DNA from 4 places in the Vreelandella sp. L-15 genome. Region 1 is predicted to be linked to each of the others. Evidence: predicted binding sites of a transcription regulator. Region 1 holds the regulator's gene; each other region holds the start of a gene.

Region 1 (2,202 bases):
CTTCGATTGTAACCCTTTTTACGCTATTGCAAAGCCCTTGCGTTGAGTTTGTTCATACGTACCGCTTAACTAGCGTAAACGGCGGCGCTCACTTGACGAGGGAATGCCCATTGACTCCCGATATTTTGCGACAGTACGCCGTGCAACGCTAATGCCCCCCTCTTCAAGCAGAGTCACCAAGCGGCTATCGGAGAGCGGTTTTCCTGAGGGCTCATCCTGAATCAGCTTTTTGATGCGGGCGCGAATGGCTGTGCTGGAGTGGCTGTCGCCGCCGTCTTGGCCGCTTACCTGGCTTGAGAAGAAGTACTTAAGCTCGAAAACGCCCCGTGGCGTGTGAATAAATTTCTGCGTGGTCACACGAGATATGGTGGATTCGTGCATCTCTACCGCTTCAGCAATATCCGCTAAAATCAGCGGTTTCATTGCTTCTTCGCCATGCTCCAGAAAGCCAATTTGGCGTGCAATAATTTCACGCCCAACTCGTAGCAGCGTGTCATTGCGACTCGATAAGCTTTTGATCAGCCAGCGGGCTTCTTGGAGGTGCTCTTTGAGGAACTGGTTGTCTTGGCTTTTGTCTGCGCGTTTGATCAAGCTGGCGTAGTCGGGCTGTATACGCAAGCGTGGTAGTGCTTCTGGATTGAGCTCTAAATGCCAACCTTCATTGTCGTGCCGAACGACTAGGTCGGGGGTGATGTAGCTGTCGTCGGTAACGCCATAGGTGCTCCCAGGGCGTGGGTCAAGGCTGCGAATTAAACGGATGACATCGTCAAGCTGCTCGTCATCAAGGCTTAAACGGCGCTTGAGAAGCCGCATATCGTCTTTGCCTAATGCTTCCAAAAACTGGCGAACCAGCCGTTTGGCGGGCATTAGCAGAGGGGTGTCCTCAGGTAGTGAGGCGAGTTGCAGCATCAGGCATTCACGCAGGTCTCGGGCAAAGACGCCGGTGGGCTCAAATTGCTGCAAGCGCAGCAGGGTATTTTCCACTTCCCGCTGGCTTAAGCTGTCATGGCCTTGGGCTTTTAATCCTTCCCGAATGTCATTAAGCGGCTGGGTGAGATAGCCGTTGGCATCCAGCGCATCAATCAGGCTTTCCGCGATGGCGTATTCTCGCGGGCTAAAGTCTGTCATGGCCAGTTGCCATAGCAGGTGGCCATGTAGGCTTTGTCCAGCGGCTTGGCGCTCGAAGTCGGGGCCTTCACTGCTGCCACCCAGGCTGCCTATGTCTTGATAGGTATCTGACCAGTCACTGTCGACGGAGAGTTCGTTGGGGATGCTCTCGGACCACTCAGCCTCTTGAGGCTCACTGACAGCCTGCTCGCCAAACTCATCTTCTTGCTCAAGCATGGGATTGGCATCTAGCGCTTGCTGAATTTCTTGACGAAGGTCCAGCGTCGATAGCTGAAGCAGGGCGATAGCCTGCTGCAGCTGAGGTGTCATGGTCAGCTGTGTGCCGATACGCAATTGGAGAGAAGCTTTCATGACCATCTGAGAACCACTCGTTAATCAGAAAGCTCCACCCTAGAGCGAGTTATGGCTTGGTGCAAGTGCAATAAGCATGCCACTAAAAGAAATGCTTCTGCAGGTCACTGTTTAAAGGCGGAAATCAGCGCCTAAATAGACATCTCGAACCTTCTGGTTGTTGAGGATTTCCTGGGCGTTTCCACTGGCAATGATGTGACCGTCGCCAACAATGTAGGCAATATCACAAATATCCAGCGTTTCACGAACGTTATGGTCGGTGATCAATACGCCAATGTGGCGTTTCTTTAACGCTCGAATGATAGCTTTAATTTCCCCAACGGAAATCGGGTCAACCCCGGCAAAAGGTTCATCCAGCAGGATAAAGGCCGGTTCGGTGGCCAATGAGCGGGCGATTTCAACACGGCGGCGTTCGCCCCCAGAAAGACTCATGCCTAAGTTGTCGCGTATATGAGTGATGTGAAAATCTTCAAGTAGTAACTCAAGTTGTGCTTCCCGGGCGCTTCGATCAAGCTCTTTGCGTGTCTCTAAAATGGCCATAATGTTGTCAGCCACGGAGAGCTTGCGGAAGATGGAAGCTTCCTGGGGTAGATAACCAATCCCTGCCATGGCGCGTTCATGCATAGGAGCATGAGTGAGGTCAAGGTCGTCAATGCCTACTTTGCCCGCATCCAATTTGACCAACCCCACAATCATATAAAACGAGGTGGTTTTACCTGCACC
Region 2 (2,202 bases), on a different contig from region 1:
CGTGCCAGCGCCGTGTCGGCACGCTCAATACACTCAACCTCTAGGTCTGGCTGCGCCAGTGCGCGCTCCAGCACCCAACGGATAGCGCGGTCATCATCGACAATAACCACCCGTGCAACATCGGTACGTGTCGCCTCAGTCATGACGCTTCTCCGGTGCAATTAATAACTAATGGAATCAGTAAACGAAATTCGGTATGTCCAGGTCGTGAGTCGCATTCGATCAATCCCTGATGTTGATACAAAATTGACTGAGCAATGGATAGCCCCAAACCGCTGCCTTCCGCGCGGCCAGACACCATCGGGTAAAAGAGGGTTTCGCGTAGGCTTTCAGGAATGCCAGGGCCGTTATCAATCACGCCGACTTCGCTCACTAGCCGGTGCCGCTCGGCGCCTAAAGTGAACTGGCGCCGGGCGCGGGTGCGCAGAATCAGCCCCGGTGAGGGGGTCTCTGCATCGCTCATGGCCTGCACCGCGTTACGCGCCACGTTCAATACCGCCTGAATCATTTGCGACTCATCACCGGAAAGATCCGGCAGGCTGGGGTCGTAATCGCGGTTGACGGTGACATGGGGATGCTCGGCAATCAGCAGCGCTCGCACTCGCTCCAGCACTTTATGGATATTGACCGGCTCATGTTTAATGATGCGGTTCGGGCCCAGCATGGAATCAACCAAATCTCGTAAGCGGTCTACTTCTTCGACGATGATATGGGTAAATTCCCGCAGCGCCGGGTCGTCTAAATCACGCTCCAGCAGTTGCGCCGCACCGCGAATGCCGCCTAATGGGTTTTTCACCTCGTGGGCCAAGCCCCGCGCCAGCACCTTAATGGTCTCTTGGCGGGTGGTGAGCGCCTCTTCGCGGGAGATCTGCATCAAGCGGTCTCTCGGCTCGACTTCCAGCAGTAGCTCATCGGCTGAGAGGGGCGTTACCGTATAGTCCACCGTGAGCGGCTCACTATTGAGCGGCGTGATACGCGCTTCCCGCTGGGTATAGGGGTGAAAGGCATCCCGCGCTTTGGCCAATACCTCATCAATACTTTCCCCACCGCCTAGCAAGGTGTCTAGACTAATACCCTGCACACGGCTAAAGCTCACCGCTAGCAGCGCTTCCGCCGCTGGGTTCATCCAGCGGACACGGAGTTCACCGTCGAGCAGTAGCACTGCGGTGGTGAGATGTTCTAATAAGCGCTGATACATGGCGTGTCCTGAAACGTCGCTCTAATAATAGTGTGATGAACACTAGCGTGATGGGATCGTTGAGAGAGGAACTGCAAAAAGCGCGCCAATTAAGCACAAACGGCGGCATGCACGGCTGATGGGCAGCCGGTGTGGGCACAGCGAGCCGTTATAGCGCACTGCCGAACAAATTCAGATACTCCTATGCACCATTGTAGTGCATTGCACTATTCAGCAATAAAAATAGTCACCGGATCGGTGCGGTGTTGAATACGCCCTTGGCTATCCAACAGTTCGGCCTGCAGCTGGTGTTGGCCCGCTGGCAAGCCCGCCAGCCAGAACGCATCGCTATGCAGGGCAGATTGGCTTAGTTCGCCATTCACGAGCAGTTGAATTTGGTGGTCGTCGCGTAGCGGCGGCGAAACCGCCACTTCAACCGGCGTCATATTATTTCGCAACGAGGCCCCCGCCGCTGGGTTAGCAATCGCAAAGCGGTCATAGGGCATAAACGGTTGGCCAGGATTCCCCTTGGCGCGGGGAGACAGAGAAGCAGGCCGAGCAGCGGTAGGCACGCTCTGCAGCGGGGCCAGCGTGATCGCTTTACCACCACGCTCTGGGTTGTCAGTAAACGTCACGTTGCCCTGCGCATCCACCACACGATACACCGTTTGAGCCTGCGCAGCGCTTACCCACAAGCCCAGCAGTAGCGCAGCCCCTGTGGACAAACCACTTTTTTGACGCAAACGCCATCTACTGATCATTACTTTCTCACCCTTATGTTGCTCCAACAAAGAACCCCGCCGAGGCGGGGTTTTTCAGGCTAATCACACCGCAAGGGTGATGTTAGCACTCTTGTTAAAACGGTGTTTAGCAACCGTTCTTAGCAAGAGTAGTACATGTCGAACTCGATCGGGTGAGTGGTCATGCGAATGCGCTCCACTTCTTCCATCTTCAGCTCGATGTAGGCATCGATCATTTCCTCAGTAAATACGCCGCCTTCGGTCAGGAAAGCACGGTCAGCATCG
Region 3 (2,202 bases), on a different contig from region 1:
AGGGTCTGCATTTCCTGCCACGTATCGGTGCCTGGCGAGTAAAGGGCGAAAGTGCCCACCGGCGCGATGCGCTCCAACCGAGGAATCAGCCCGGTAAACATGGGCGAGAGCAGGGTTTGCTCAGGGGGCGATTGGGCCAACTGCTCGAAGTTGGGCTGGGTGCGTAGGCCAAGGTCGCTGACGTGCTCCGGGATACGCGGCTCGCCTACCCAATCGTGATATCCCGGCTGTTGCGCGATACCGCTGACCGGAGCGCCAATCGCCAGCAGCGTTTCGGCGATGGTCCAGTCGATAGTGGCCCACTGGGCGTGGCTGGCGGTGCTGAACAGCAGGGCTGCCGCGAGCAAGCAGCTGCGGGCCAGGGTCGGGAGTCGGGGGATGCAGCGCATGAAGTGGGCACCTGACAATAAGCGCTTTATTTAAACGATTCTGTTTATCAATTGCAAATGGAAACAGCGGAGGTCGCACAAGTCGTCAGCGCGAGACGCCTCAGGGGCGTAACTGCTCCAACATGGTGCATGAGGTGGCTTTCGCCATGCCTTCGCGCGTTTGATGCGTCACAAAGTGAGCCGTAAGGGGTCAGGCGGATAAGCGCGCTGGGTGCCTATCCAAGGCCACCCAGCGTTGCCTCAGCTTGGGTTGCCGGGGGTGGGCTTGCCTTGCTCGGCAGGCTCAACGGGGGCTGGCGGTACTTCGGCTTCCATGGGGGGGGGCTGCGCGGCGCTGGCCGCTTCCACCGTGGCTTCCAGGCTGGCCACCTGACGCTCCAGCGCTTCGACACGCGCGCGCGTGCGCTGAAGCACATCCATCAAGATATCAAAGTCTTCTCGTGATACCAGCTCCAGGCGGTCGAAGGCGCCTCGTACCACTTGCTGCACGCCTTTCTGAATGTCTTCCGGGGCCTGGGAAGCATTCTGTAAACGGTCGCCTATCTGCTGGGCTAAACGGCTGATGCGATCCTGGGGCGTCATGGCTCTCTCCTCAAACGGTGGCGCATAAATGTGGATAGCTTACCTGTAAGGATACGCAACCCTTTGCCAAACCGCATGCCCCGCGTGCGTTTTCTCCTGCAGTGTGCGCATGCATCAAAAAAGAGCGTGCCGCTTTTATTGGTGATCGTTTTTAGTGCATGGGTGGGTGTGAATGGATGCGTAGTCGCCTTGCCAGTGGCTGTAAAGCGCACTTTTGAAACCTTAAGGGTATGAATTTCAATGATAAAAAATACAGTGGCACGGTATGAGCATTAGCAGGGCAAGCACTAAATTCGGGCGGCCACGCCGCTCTCCACCGAGTGGGACTGAACCAGCAGGGGAGATCCGGGATGAAACTCATCACCGCTATCATCAAGCCTTTCAAGCTTGACGACGTTCGTGAAGCACTCGCCGACAACGGCGTGCAGGGGATTACGGTTACTGAGGTCAAGGGATTTGGTCGGCAGAAAGGCCACACCGAGCTGTATCGCGGTGCCGAGTACGTAGTGGACTTTCTGCCCAAGGTGAAAGTGGAAGTGGCCGTGGACGATGCGCGTCTGGAGAGCGTGCTGGATGCCATCTGCAGCGCTGCCAACAGCGGCAAGATCGGTGACGGCAAAGTGTTCGTGACGCCGCTGGAAGATGTCATTCGTATTCGTACCGGAGAGCGTGGCGCCGACGCGGTATAGGCCTGCCCACACAACGACGACCCACTACGTATAACTTCTCTTGGATCACGGGGAACACCTGATGAACGAGCTTACAGAATTGAGCTATGCGCTCGATACGTTTTACTTCCTGATTTGCGGCGTACTGGTCATGTGGATGGCCGCCGGCTTCTCGATGCTCGAGGCCGGTATGGTACGTTCCAAGAACACCGCTGAAATTCTGACCAAGAACATTGCGCTGTTTGCCATTGCCTGCACCATGTACCTGCTGGTGGGCTACTACATCATGTACTCCAGCGGCGAAGGCGGTTTCCTGCCTAGCCTTGGGTTCCTGATCGGTACCGAGAACAGCGTCGATGCGGTGCTGGCCGGTGGTGAAGATGCACCTTACTACTCCATGCGTTCGGACTTCTTCTTCCAGGTCGTGTTCGTCGCAACGGCGATGTCGATCGTGTCGGGTGCCGTGGCCGAGCGTATGAAGCTGTGGGCCTTCCTGGCCTTCGCGGTGGTCATGACCGCCTTCATCTACCCGGTGTCTGGCTACTGGACCTGGGGCGGCGGCT
Region 4 (2,202 bases), on a different contig from region 1:
TAGCCCGGTGTTGGCCTCCACCCCTGGAACGCTAAATCCGATGGCGATTAGTGCTGCGCTGGGTGTGGCGGGTTTACCCACCCGTTCTGTCTCCACCTTTAGCGTGCCGCCGCTATTAGCACTCCCTGAGCCAGCAGAGCTAACGCCGGCCGATGAGCTACCGTTCGTTAAGACGCTGTCTGAACGCCTGACACCGACCCTTCCTACTCCTTTGGTGCGCATAGAAGAAGAGGTGGCCACTTCGCCCATGGCAGATTATATGGTTCTACTGACAGATCGCCCGCCGGTTAATGTTCAGGAAATCAGCGATGAGGCCATCAGCAGCGCCCTGGCGCTGGACACAAGCCTGCCTGAGCGCGTTGAAACGTCAGCGTATCTGCCAAATTTAGAGGGCGTAGAGGTCTCCCGTGTGGCGGAGGGTATTAGCTTGCGGGTGCAAGATAGGCTGCTGTTCCCTTCTGCTACGGCGGAGCTTACCGAAGGCGGCTCATCGTTGGTGGGTAGCCTGCTGGAAACCATTCAGCGCTACGATGGTGAAGTATGGGTAGAGGGGCACTCCGATAGCCAAACCATTAACACGCCGGAGTTTTCATCTAACTGGGCGCTTTCAAGCGCCCGTGCTATCGCCATTGTAGAAGCCTTGGAGGAGGCGGGTGTGGCCTCTGAGCGTTTGCGGGCAGTGGGCCTAGCGGCGACCCAGCCGTTAGAAGATAACAGCACGGCAGAAGGGCGTGCCCGTAACCGCCGGGTGGAAGTGGTCATCCATGTGGAGTAGGGCGCACTAGCCAAAGGGTAAGCACAATAAAAAAGCCCGCCGGGGGGGGGCGGGCATTAAAGGGCTTGGCTCACTGCAGCCCACTGACATCAGGTGAGGAGTGTACGTGAATGCCAGTGAGTACAATATGAGTATAGCTATTTATGAGATTTCGCCAAGCGCTTGTGCAATTTTTTGTAGGCTTTTAGGCCGACATCTTAAATGAAAAACTTAGCTCACTTTTTTGCACCCATTTGGTGCTTTTCTGATGCGCTTTTTTGGTGCTCAAGCCTTCAGCGCCCTTTCTTTGATTTTAAGTATTTGATTTATATTAGATGAACTTCATTGGCATACATTCTGCTTTATTGCTTATCTGAAAGAGACGCCTGCGTAACGGCTTTTAAGATTGCAATAAGGTGGTGCCATGACCGAACAGACTCGCACTGCACATACTCAGACCGAGTTGCCTGATATAGCGCTGTCGCCCGATAGTGCTGACCCAGCGCTTCAACCACGCTTGGTGGTCACTGACCTAGACGGTTCCTTGCTAGACCACCACAGCTATGACTTCTCACCGGCAGCGCCTTGGCTGGCGCGTCTAAAACAGCAGGGCGTGCCCGTTATACCGGTCACTAGTAAAACCCGTGCCGAGCTTATTTCCCTGCGTGAAGCGCTAGGCCTGACAGCTACCCCATTTGTGGCGGAAAACGGCGCTGTGATTGGCCTGCCACCGGGCTGGTGTCACGCACGGCTAGACCGCCCAGGTAGTGGCCTGGATGGCGTGGTGGTTAAACACACTGGAGTAGATGTGGGCTTTATCCGGGCACGGCTTAACGTCTGGCGCAAACGCCTGGGCGTTCGTTTTACCCGTATGAGTGAGCTGGATATTACCCAAGTCATGGCGCTTACCGGTTTAGATGAACCCCGTGCCAAGGCTGCCCGAAAGCGTGAAGGCAGCGAGCCGCTTATCTGGGAAGACGACGAGGCCGCGCTGGCAAACTTTCGCTTAGCGCTTGAGGGCGATGGGTTGACGCTGACGCAAGGCGGGCGCTTTTGGCACGTAATGGGTAAGGCCTCGGATAAAGGCAGCGCCGTTGACTGGCTCATTAAGCGATTTACCGCGCTCCGTGGCCGTGCGCCGCTGTCGCTGGGGCTAGGCGATGGCCCCAATGATATTTCCATGCTCGATGCCGTCGATCAGGCCGTCGTGATTAAAGGCTGCCACGACTTAACCGTCACACCCACGAACACAGCGCTTTATCGCACTAAGGAAACTGGACCAACGGGCTGGGCCGAGGGGGTAGCCCACTGGTGGGGGCGAGACGACCGCCGACTAGCGGCGGTACTCAGCCAACAACCAGAAACGGCCTAACCCAAAAGGGGATCAGCGAATGAGTGACTTTCATCAAAATGGCGTTATCACCGATTTTCATAACCTAACTCGCCGC

Evidence for each region. Region 1 encodes sigma-54, which starts transcription at its own class of promoters, with help from an activator protein. Its sites were predicted from a motif close to TGGCACNNNNNTTGCTNT; they were not measured.
Region 2: a site for sigma-54 is predicted at 1,269-1,286, ahead of glnL (nitrogen regulation protein NR(II)). Genes of this name have one in related genera too.
Region 3: a site for sigma-54 is predicted at 1,228-1,245, ahead of AC13CY_RS04530 (P-II family nitrogen regulator). Genes of this name have one in related genera too.
Region 4: a site for sigma-54 is predicted at 1,101-1,118, ahead of AC13CY_RS07545 (HAD-IIB family hydrolase). Genes of this name have one in related genera too.

Annotation. Positions count from the first base shown of each region.
Region 1 is NZ_JBSXNN010000092.1:85,047-87,248, reverse strand. Features, by position in the region: gene AC13CY_RS13955 (RNA polymerase factor sigma-54) at 70-1,485, opposite strand; gene lptB (LPS export ABC transporter ATP-binding protein) at 1,591-2,202, opposite strand, start outside.
Region 2 is NZ_JBSXNN010000057.1:13,603-15,804, forward strand. Features, by position in the region: gene ntrC (nitrogen regulation protein NR(I)) at 1-143, opposite strand, end outside; gene glnL (nitrogen regulation protein NR(II)) at 140-1,198, opposite strand; gene AC13CY_RS08310 (DUF4124 domain-containing protein) at 1,405-1,938, opposite strand; gene glnA (glutamate--ammonia ligase) at 2,058-2,202, opposite strand, start outside.
Region 3 is NZ_JBSXNN010000037.1:712-2,913, forward strand. Features, by position in the region: gene AC13CY_RS04520 (ABC transporter substrate-binding protein) at 1-389, opposite strand, end outside; gene AC13CY_RS04525 (accessory factor UbiK family protein) at 630-971, opposite strand; gene AC13CY_RS04530 (P-II family nitrogen regulator) at 1,322-1,660, shown strand; gene AC13CY_RS04535 (ammonium transporter) at 1,722-2,202, shown strand, end outside.
Region 4 is NZ_JBSXNN010000055.1:1,313-3,514, reverse strand. Features, by position in the region: gene AC13CY_RS07550 (OmpA family protein) at 1-775, shown strand, start outside; gene AC13CY_RS07545 (HAD-IIB family hydrolase) at 1,179-2,126, shown strand; gene AC13CY_RS07540 (glycosyltransferase family protein) at 2,146-2,202, shown strand, end outside.